Regions from separate parts of the Pelagibaculum spongiae genome, predicted to be linked through region 1. Evidence: predicted binding sites of a transcription regulator. Region 1 holds the regulator's gene; each other region holds the start of a gene.
What was found. The regulator FliA, encoded in region 1, starts transcription of late flagellar genes. The targets are predictions, from matches to a motif close to CTAAAGTTNNNNNNNNNNCNGCCGATA.

Region 2: the regulator FliA is predicted to act here: its motif matches at 784-810, upstream of fliS (flagellar export chaperone FliS).
Region 3: the regulator FliA is predicted to act here: its motif matches at 1,472-1,498, upstream of DC094_RS10430 (flagellar protein MotY).
Region 4: the regulator FliA is predicted to act here: its motif matches at 971-997, upstream of fliD (flagellar filament capping protein FliD).

The regions. Positions count from the first base shown of each region.
Region 1 covers NZ_QDDL01000007.1:53,371-55,578, reverse strand. Annotated here, with positions in the region: gene DC094_RS15590 (MinD/ParA family protein) at 1-854, shown strand, start outside; gene DC094_RS15585 (RNA polymerase sigma factor FliA) at 868-1,593, shown strand; gene DC094_RS15580 (chemotaxis response regulator CheY) at 1,645-2,028, shown strand; gene DC094_RS15575 (protein phosphatase CheZ) at 2,043-2,208, shown strand, end outside.
Region 2 covers NZ_QDDL01000001.1:1,203,808-1,206,015, reverse strand. Annotated here, with positions in the region: gene DC094_RS05225 (hypothetical protein) at 40-303, opposite strand; gene fliS (flagellar export chaperone FliS) at 304-750, opposite strand; gene DC094_RS05215 (GDSL-type esterase/lipase family protein) at 851-1,600, opposite strand; gene DC094_RS05210 (LysR family transcriptional regulator) at 1,704-2,208, shown strand, end outside.
Region 3 covers NZ_QDDL01000003.1:327,342-329,549, forward strand. Annotated here, with positions in the region: gene DC094_RS10425 (argininosuccinate synthase) at 1-443, opposite strand, end outside; gene DC094_RS10430 (flagellar protein MotY) at 569-1,462, opposite strand; gene pyrC (dihydroorotase) at 1,583-2,208, shown strand, end outside.
Region 4 covers NZ_QDDL01000001.1:935,599-937,806, reverse strand. Annotated here, with positions in the region: gene DC094_RS04025 (class II aldolase/adducin family protein) at 62-763, opposite strand; gene fliD (flagellar filament capping protein FliD) at 1,032-2,208, shown strand, end outside.

The DNA of each region.
Region 1 (2,208 bases):
TACAACAAGCCGATCAGGCTCAAGGTCTGAGAAAAATTATGGGTAGTCGTCCTATTCAAGTTATTGGCATTACCGGCGGCAAAGGCGGCGTGGGTAAAACCAACGTTTCGGTTAATTTAGCGGTCAGTCTGGCGAAAATGGGCCGACGGGTCATGCTGATGGATGCCGACCTTGGCTTGGCGAATGTCGATGTATTATTGGGTTTACATGCCAAGGCCAATTTATCTCATGTTTTTTCCGGTGAAGCGGAATTAAGAGATATTTTATTGGATGGCCCTGGCGGCATAAAAATTGTTCCGGCATCTTCCGGCACACAACATATGACTCAGCTTTCTAATTCAGAGCACGCAGGTTTAATTCGTGGCTTTAGTGAATTAGCCATTGATACCGATGTTTTAATTGTTGATACCGCCGCTGGCATTTCTGACACCGTAGTCAATTTTTTGCGGGCTTGTCAGCATGTGGTGATGGTGGTGTGTGATGAGCCGACATCGATAACCGATGCTTACGCATTGATGAAATTGCTAGAGCGTGACCATGGTATCGACCATTTCAGAATTCTCGCCAATATGATTCAGACCCCGCGTCAGGGGCAAGAATTATTTGTCAAATTATCGCGTGTTACCGATCGTTTCCTGGATGTTGGACTTCAGTACATGGGTGGTGTGCCATTTGATATGCAGGTGCGTCAGGCGGTGAGAAAGCAAAAGGCAGTGGTTGATGCTTACCCTTCTAGCCAAATTGCTCGTGCCTTTGGTCAATTAGCTAAGCAGGTTGATAACTGGCCAATACCGACCGGTGCCAGTGGCCATATGGAATTCTTCCTCGAGCAGCTTTTGGCTGGAAATCAATAACTGAGGAGGCGCTATGAACGGAGCTGCAGCATACGCGGCGAATAGCTTAAACACTGCCAGTGCCGATTCATTAGTGATTAGCTGCGCAGGGTTGGTAAAGAGAATCGCTCACCATTTAATTGCCCGTCTTCCTGATTCAGTTCAATTAGATGACCTGATTCAAGCTGGAATGATTGGCGTTCTTGAAGCGTCAAAAAATTATGATGCAGGTAAAGGGGCCAGCTTTGAAACCTATGCCGGCATAAGAATTCGCGGGGCAATGCTCGATGAATTGCGCCGCAATGACTGGGCACCTCGCTCAGTTCACCGTTATGGCCGTGATATAAGCCAGGCAATTGCTCAAGTTGAGGCAAGAACCAGCGCTGAAGCTCGGGATGTTGATGTCGCTAAGCAGATGAATGTTTCATTGGATGAGTATCACAAAATGCTTAAGCACAGTGATTCAGGTCGGCTGGTGTCAATCGATCTACTGAGTGAGTTCGGGGATGCGCCGTTTGTCGAGGCAAATGAAACTGTAGCTCCAGATTTCGGCGTAACGGACGAAAACTTTCGTAGGGATTTGGCAAAAGCAATTTCCCGATTACCAGAGCGCGAAGCTTTGGTGTTGTCGCTTTATTACACCGATGAACTGAACCTTAAGGAAATTGGTCAGGTTCTCGGCGTAAGTGAGTCACGGGTTAGCCAGATACATTCTCAGGCGGTCGTGCGACTCAGAGCACGGATGCAGGATTGGAGTTAGGCGGCTGCAAATGATGCTGCGGCCGTTTTGGAGGTTGTCTTGGACAAAAACATGAACATCCTGGTGGTAGATGACTTTTCTACCATGAGACGAATCATCAAGAACCTATTGCGGGATCTTGGTTTTACAAAAATTGAAGAAGCTGATGATGGCTTAACTGCATTACCGATTTTGCAAACAGGCCGTATTGAATTTCTGGTAACCGATTGGAATATGCCGGGAATGCAGGGTATCGATCTGTTAAAGGAAGTTCGTGCTGACGAAAGACTGAAGCATATACCGGTATTAATGGTAACGGCTGAGGCAAAACGCGAACAAATCATTATGGCTGCCCAAGCAGGCGTTAACGGCTATGTCGTTAAACCTTTTACCGCTGTCACATTGAAAGAAAAAATCGATAAGATTTTCCAGCGTGTTGATGGGGCTAAGGCTTAGGAGCTAGCAAAATAATGAGTGCCGATAACAATGTTAGCGCTAGCCAGAGCCAGCCTATTGATACCGACAGGCTAGACCAAGCTAAACAGTTGGTCGATTTAATGGAAAGTGGCAAGTTAGATGAAGCGCGCTCCATTTTAGATGAATTAAGCGAAATGCGTTCCAGCGACTTATTTCAGG
Region 2 (2,208 bases), on a different contig from region 1:
TCAAAAATTTGATCAAGCACTTTGTTGATAATGTGGTTATTAAGTTGATTTGTATGCGCTGGTCGCCTTTTTTCCTCGCTTTAATCTGGCAAGCTTTTTTGCAATCTCTGCTTTGTTCTTCAATCCGAGGCTAGTTAAGCGCTCGGTAATCGCAAGCAAGTGAGATATCTGTTCAGAATCCAACTGACCATCTTGTTCGGTCAATTGCTGTTGAAATAGATCCAACTTAGGCTGAATCTCATCCCATTGGTTAGCTTGTGCCATGGCGATTAACTCATTCGCCATTTGCTGCAAATTATTCATTTATCCAGTGACCTGAAAGCCGCCTTGGCTGTTAACGGTTGCTTGGCCGCTAACTTGCTTCACTTGTGGACCAATTTCAACCCAAGCGCCGCGAATATCATTAATCAGATCGACTACTTCATCGAGCATTTCTAAGCTGCTATCCATATTGGCTTGCAGCAGTCGACGTTCCATATAGTCATATAAATTAGATAGATTGTCGGAAATCTCACCGCCTTTTTCATGATCTAGGCAACCACGCAAACCTTCGACAATGGTAATGGCTTTGCCGATCATTTGGCCTTTCAACGGAATATCTTTACGTTGGATAGCACCTTTAGCAGCAGCAATGCGAGCGATTGCGCCATCATAAAGCATGACAATCAGCTGGTGCGGATCGGCACAAGCTGCACTGTTTCTACGTGTGTTGGAATAGGCATTCGCGGCTTGGCGATTGGCAGAGTACATTTGAAACATCCAGTTAACTCGCTGATGTTTTTATATCGACCCAAGCTATAAATTCTTTAGCCTGAGTCGAATAATTTACCGAAGATAACCAGGTTCTAAATTAGAGGGCTGTAGATTTGCTCTTGATATACTTTGCTATAGCCATCCCCAAAAGTTTGTGATTTTTCTGAGATAGATGAATACCATCGGCACCATCAGTCGTTGTGATTTTTCCTGCATCCATTAACCAAATATCTTGGTTTTCATCAGCTAAAGATTCTGCCGTGAATGCAGCAGACAATTGTTTTGATGGTGCTTCACCTGACTGAAAAAGACTTTTCAGTGGTGTTTTAGAAGTGTCTCCCAGTGGTGCTGGCGTAATAAGCAACACCTGCGGGGCAGGGTAGTGGCTATAAAGTGCGTTATTCATTCCTTTAACTGTTCTTGCCAAAGAAAAAGCTGATCGGGCGATTTCCCGCGGTGTTTTGTTATAGCCACTTTGTAGATCATTTGTGCCAAGCATAATAACGACCAGTGCTAGCGGGTTGTGTCTTGCAATTGCCATGGGTAACGCGCCTGCGCCATTAAATGATTCCGCAGAGATAGCGCCCACATTGCGACCGTCTAAATCGGTAGTGCGGCCAACCAAACCACTGACAACAACTTTGTAATTTCCACCGAGTGCTTGTTCCATTACGCCAGTCCAACGCTCATGATCTGCAAATTTCCCATTTGAGCCTTCGCTTTCGGCAACAGATTTCCAACCCCAAGTATTAGAATCACCAAAAGCGAGTATTGTAGGCTTTTGAGGTTCTATTGCCTGAAGTTGGAGAGAGCACAACAATAACAATAAGGTAACAATGTATTTCATTTTTCAGCTTGTTTTATATTTTGATAAATTAGATTATTTAGGATCAGTTCCATGGCATCAAATGAAAAAAAATACTGCAGGATGAGTTTTTTCTGGAGAAAGTATGAGTAAGCGCTTGCCATCACTTCATGCGTTACAAGCTTTTGAAGTGGCCGCATCTTCTGGAAGTTTTAAAATTGCTGCTGAAAAACTGGCAGTAACCCCCACTGCTGTTTCACATCAGATTCGTAGCTTGGAAAAACAGCTAGGAATTTCCCTTTTTATTCGTAGCAACAAAGGCGTTGTTTTGTCTGCTGAAGGTGTGCAGATTGCTCCAGTACTGCGGCAAGCTTTCTCAGAAATTTACCGCGTTATAGAGCATGTCACCGATAGCAAAAAGCGGCTAGTACTATCTACTACACCGGCTTTTGCATCGCAGGTTCTTGGGCCATTACTGGTGGATTTTTATCAGCAGTACCCCGATTACGAGATTGCAATACAAACTGAGACGCGCCAATGTGATTTGAAATCTGACGCATCGTTGGATTTTGCGATACGTTACTCAGGAAAAGATATTCTAGGGCTAGATCGTTACCATCTTTTGGATGAATCTTTTTCAGCTTATCTTG
Region 3 (2,208 bases), on a different contig from region 1:
TCTCGCCAAGGGGCAATTACTTTCACGTCTGGCTTTAGACCGTAAGCACCTAATTCGAAACGTACCTGGTCGTTACCTTTACCGGTCGCGCCATGCGAAATAGCATCGGCACCAGTTGCTTCAGCGATTTCTACCAGTCGCTTGGCAATTAAAGGACGGGCAATCGAAGTGCCTAACAGGTATTCACCTTCATAAACCGCATTCGCTCGGAACATGGGGAATACAAAATCACGGGCGAATTCTTCGCGGAGGTCTTCAATGAAAACTTCCTTGATACCCAGAGCATGCGCTTTGGCACGGGCTGGTTCAACTTCTTCACCCTGGCCGATGTCGGCAGTAAAAGTGACTACTTCACACTGATATTGATCCTGCAACCACTTGGCAATTACAGAAGTATCTAGGCCACCTGAGTAGGCTAGAACCACTTTTTTTACTTCTGACATTTCTATCCCCATTATGATTAAAATTGGCGATTAGCAGCCATCAGACCGACACCCTTAGCGGCCTGATATTTTCGGGAGTTATCCTAGCATGCAAAAAGCGGACAAGGGATATCAAGCAGGAAAGATTAGTAATTTTTTTTACGTTTCAGCCGCACATAAACCCGACGGTTCTCAGAGCGACCTTTCTCAGTAAGGTTATTGGCAATCGGCCGGTCATAGCCGTAGTTTTTAATCACAAATCGCTTAGCATCTAAGCCATTGCGTGCCAGGAAATTTTGCACTCGCTGGGCACGCTTTCGTGACAAGGCCCAGTTATAACGCTTCACACCAATTGCATCGGTGTGCGCTTCTATTCGCACCACCACGCTCGGGTCAACTTCTAAATATTGGCGCACCTGCTCCAAACGGTCTTTGGATGATTCATTTAGGCGAGTGCTGTCATAAGCAAAGCGAATCACCGAATCACTCACTTGCGGGAAGCGATAAGGCAGCAATGAAGTGACGCAACTTTGCCAGTCACGCCAACCTTGGCGAAAACCCACCGTCGACAGTGCCACCTGATATTTTTGCTGCGCTGAAATGGGATCTTTAAAACTGAAAGTTGGAAACAATCCGCGGCGCAGTTCAGAGATCACTCGATAACTCTGGTCAGCATTCAGATTAATCGGCATCGTTCCCGGCGCCATTGCCAGCTGAGCCAGTACTTTTCCTGACGCGCCATGCATCCATGGCGGCGGCATACTGCGCACCGTCACCGTTGGTAATTGGTCTGGCTTATCAAAGGTTTTCATATAAAAGCCTTCAGGGCCATTGCCCGACTGCCGATAAAAATTTGCCACACCATAACCGGGCACCGGATGACTCAGTCTGCACTCTAAAGGCGTGCTGACCGTCATTTCCCAGCGAGAGTTGTTTAACGGCGCTTCGTAGCTGCGAATGGTAGCTTCAGCAACCGCTGGCACCATCATCGTTATCAACATGCTGGAAAGTAGTGACCGAATGTGGACATTATTTTTCATCACACTAACTATCGGCAGCGACTAAAAAATCTTTACTATAAAAATCAATTTCGTTTAGCCCTGCTCATTCGTTAGAATCTCGGCTAAAATGAGCCACCGCCCGCCAACCAGTACAGAAACATGTCGACAACAAGCATTAAAATGACCCGTCCTGATGACTGGCATATTCATCTGCGGGATGGCGAAATGCTATCTGATACGGCTAATGACGCCGCTAGCCAGTTTGCCCGGGCGATTATCATGCCCAATCTCAAACCACCGGTCACCACCACCGAACATGCTTTGGCGTATCATCAACGCATTATGCAAGCGCTGCCCCAAGGCAGTCAGTTCCAACCGCTGATGACGTTATATTTAACCAACAACACTTCGCCTGATGAAATCATTAAGGCCAAGCAAAGTGGTTTAGTGCATGCGGTGAAACTTTACCCGGCTGGCGCTACCACTAATTCTGATGCTGGCGTAACTGATTTGTCACAGGTTGACGATGTACTTGCCGCGATGGCCGAAGTAGATATGCCGCTGCTGGTTCACGGTGAAGTCACCGAGCCAGAGATTGATATTTTTGATCGGGAAAAAGTATTTATTGAGCGACATTTGGTGCCACTGACCCAGCGCCACAGCAATTTAAAGCTGGTACTGGAACATATCACCACCGCTCAGGCGGCAGAATTTGTCAGTCAGTCATCTAACAATGTTGCCGCTACCATTACCGCCCACCATTTGTTATTAAATCGCAATCATTT
Region 4 (2,208 bases), on a different contig from region 1:
CGATATTTTTTGTGAAGTGGCTCAGATTAATTAAAGCATCGGCCAGAATCGAATAGCTCGATTAAGTTAATGCATTGGCCAGCGTTAAAATGTCGGTTAGTTTTTGCGACGCTTGCTGCAGAGAACTGCCACAGCAGATTATTCCATCTTCATGGCCAGACATTACTGCCAGATGTGGTAGCAATGGTTGATTACCTTTCTCATTAGGCGAGTTGTCTTTTTCATTAGCGATAAGCGGCCGGCAAGATAAAAATAATTGCTGTAACGCGGTCACCATTTCGGTGGTGCCGTATTCAATATCCGCTGCGGTTGCCAAAAGATTTAATTGAGAGGCCGCATTAAACATTGCTGGGCTATGCACATGAATAACGGCATTAATTGCAGGGTCCAGCTGATAATAAATCGCATGGCTCATCGCTTCAGAACTGGGTTTGACCGGGCCAGTTGCCGAGACTTTCCCGGTCATAGGGTCGCAGTCAGTGACTTCACACCACCCTTGTCTTGCTAGTTGGGTTAAATGCCCGGTTTGAGTTCCAGAAATAATAAAACCTTGCTCAGATCGTTGGCTGATATTGCCAAAACCATAGCCCTGATAACGCTCAGCCGATTGGCCAATTAATTGCTGGCGCAGCATGTCGCTGCGAACAAGTTCCAATGTTTCAAGGCAGATATCATCGGCCAATGGATTTTTATTCCAGGAAAGCTGGAATCGAATCACGCCTTCTAACACATCTTCTTTTTGATTGGTTGGAGGCTGGCTCATTAATTTAATTCCTTGGTCAAAGTAAGTCATCGAACAGGAGTCGTAGAAAGCATTATTGTCGGAATTTTGTCACTAACTTGAAGCATTTTCAAAACAATCAAATTCATCTATAACAAAGCGCTGCAGATTCAACTTGTTGCGTTCAATGGCTTAAAACCTGCATATCGAATAGAAATGTATAGTAATACAGTTTTTCTTTTTAAAATATTCAAGTTTGCCGGTGAGTTGCCGTTAAATAAGTGAAGGTCTCACTGCAGGGGGTTTAAGGGTGCTTGCATCAACAGGTTTGTCAGGATTTGATGTTAACGGAACAGTTAAACAATTAGTTGCGCTGGAACGTGACCCTACGCTGGCAAAAATTAACAGAAAAGAAGCGATTTATCAGTCGCAAATTTCAGCATTAGGCAATATGAAGTCGAGTCTGTCAGAGCTGGAAGATGCGATGGAGAGACTCTCCAGGCCGAGCAGTTGGAATGTCATCAGCGCTAAAAGCAGTAATACCAACGCTTTAACCGTTTCTGCCGGTTCGTTCGGTACTGCCACTGGTAATCATCAAGTTGAAATTCAATCGTTAGCCAGTAATCAAACTTTAGCCAGTGCAACCTCGCCATCCCGAGATACATCGGTGGGTGCCGGAACCTTGACGATATCTATGGGCAGCTGGAATGCCGACGGTACGTTTAATTCAAGTGCCAGCGACCCAGTCACCATTACGATTGATCAGAATAACGACTCTCTGGAAGGAATAAGAGATGCCATTAATAAAAGCGAGGCTGGTGTTAAGGCATCGATTGTCAATGATGGTAGCGGTTATCGGTTGGTGATGAATGGTGATAAAACCGGCTCGCAAAATGCTTTTAAAATTGATGTTGCCGATGGTGATGGTAATTCAGCGGATGCGTTAGGTTTATCTCAATTTGCTTATACCGACCCGGCAACGACAGTAATGCAAACCACTAAAGCAGCGGGTTCTGCTCAGTTGGTAGTTGATGGCATAGCGGTGACTTCACAGAGCAATACTGTTGCAGGCGCTATTCCTGGTGTGACGCTCGATCTTAAAAATGCCGATGTCGGAACTAAAATCCGTGTCGATTTAACTGCCGATACATCATCAATAAAAAAAGAATTAGAAAATCTGGTCACTAAATATAATGATTTTATGAATATGACCAATAATTTAACTAAAGCCAGCAAGGATGAAGATCAGCGAGGGGCATTTACCGGTGATGCGTCAATTCGTTCATTGCAAAATCAAGTACGAGCTAAGATGACCGACCAATCTACTATCGAAGATAGTAGCATTCGTAGTCTTGCCGACTTAGGGGTTAAAACCAATCGAAAAACGGGCCTGTTAGAATTTAGTGCTTCTGACTACGATAGTGGCCGTTTGGATAAGGCACTTAAAAACAATTTAGATGATGTAAAAAACTTCTTTATTCCATCGG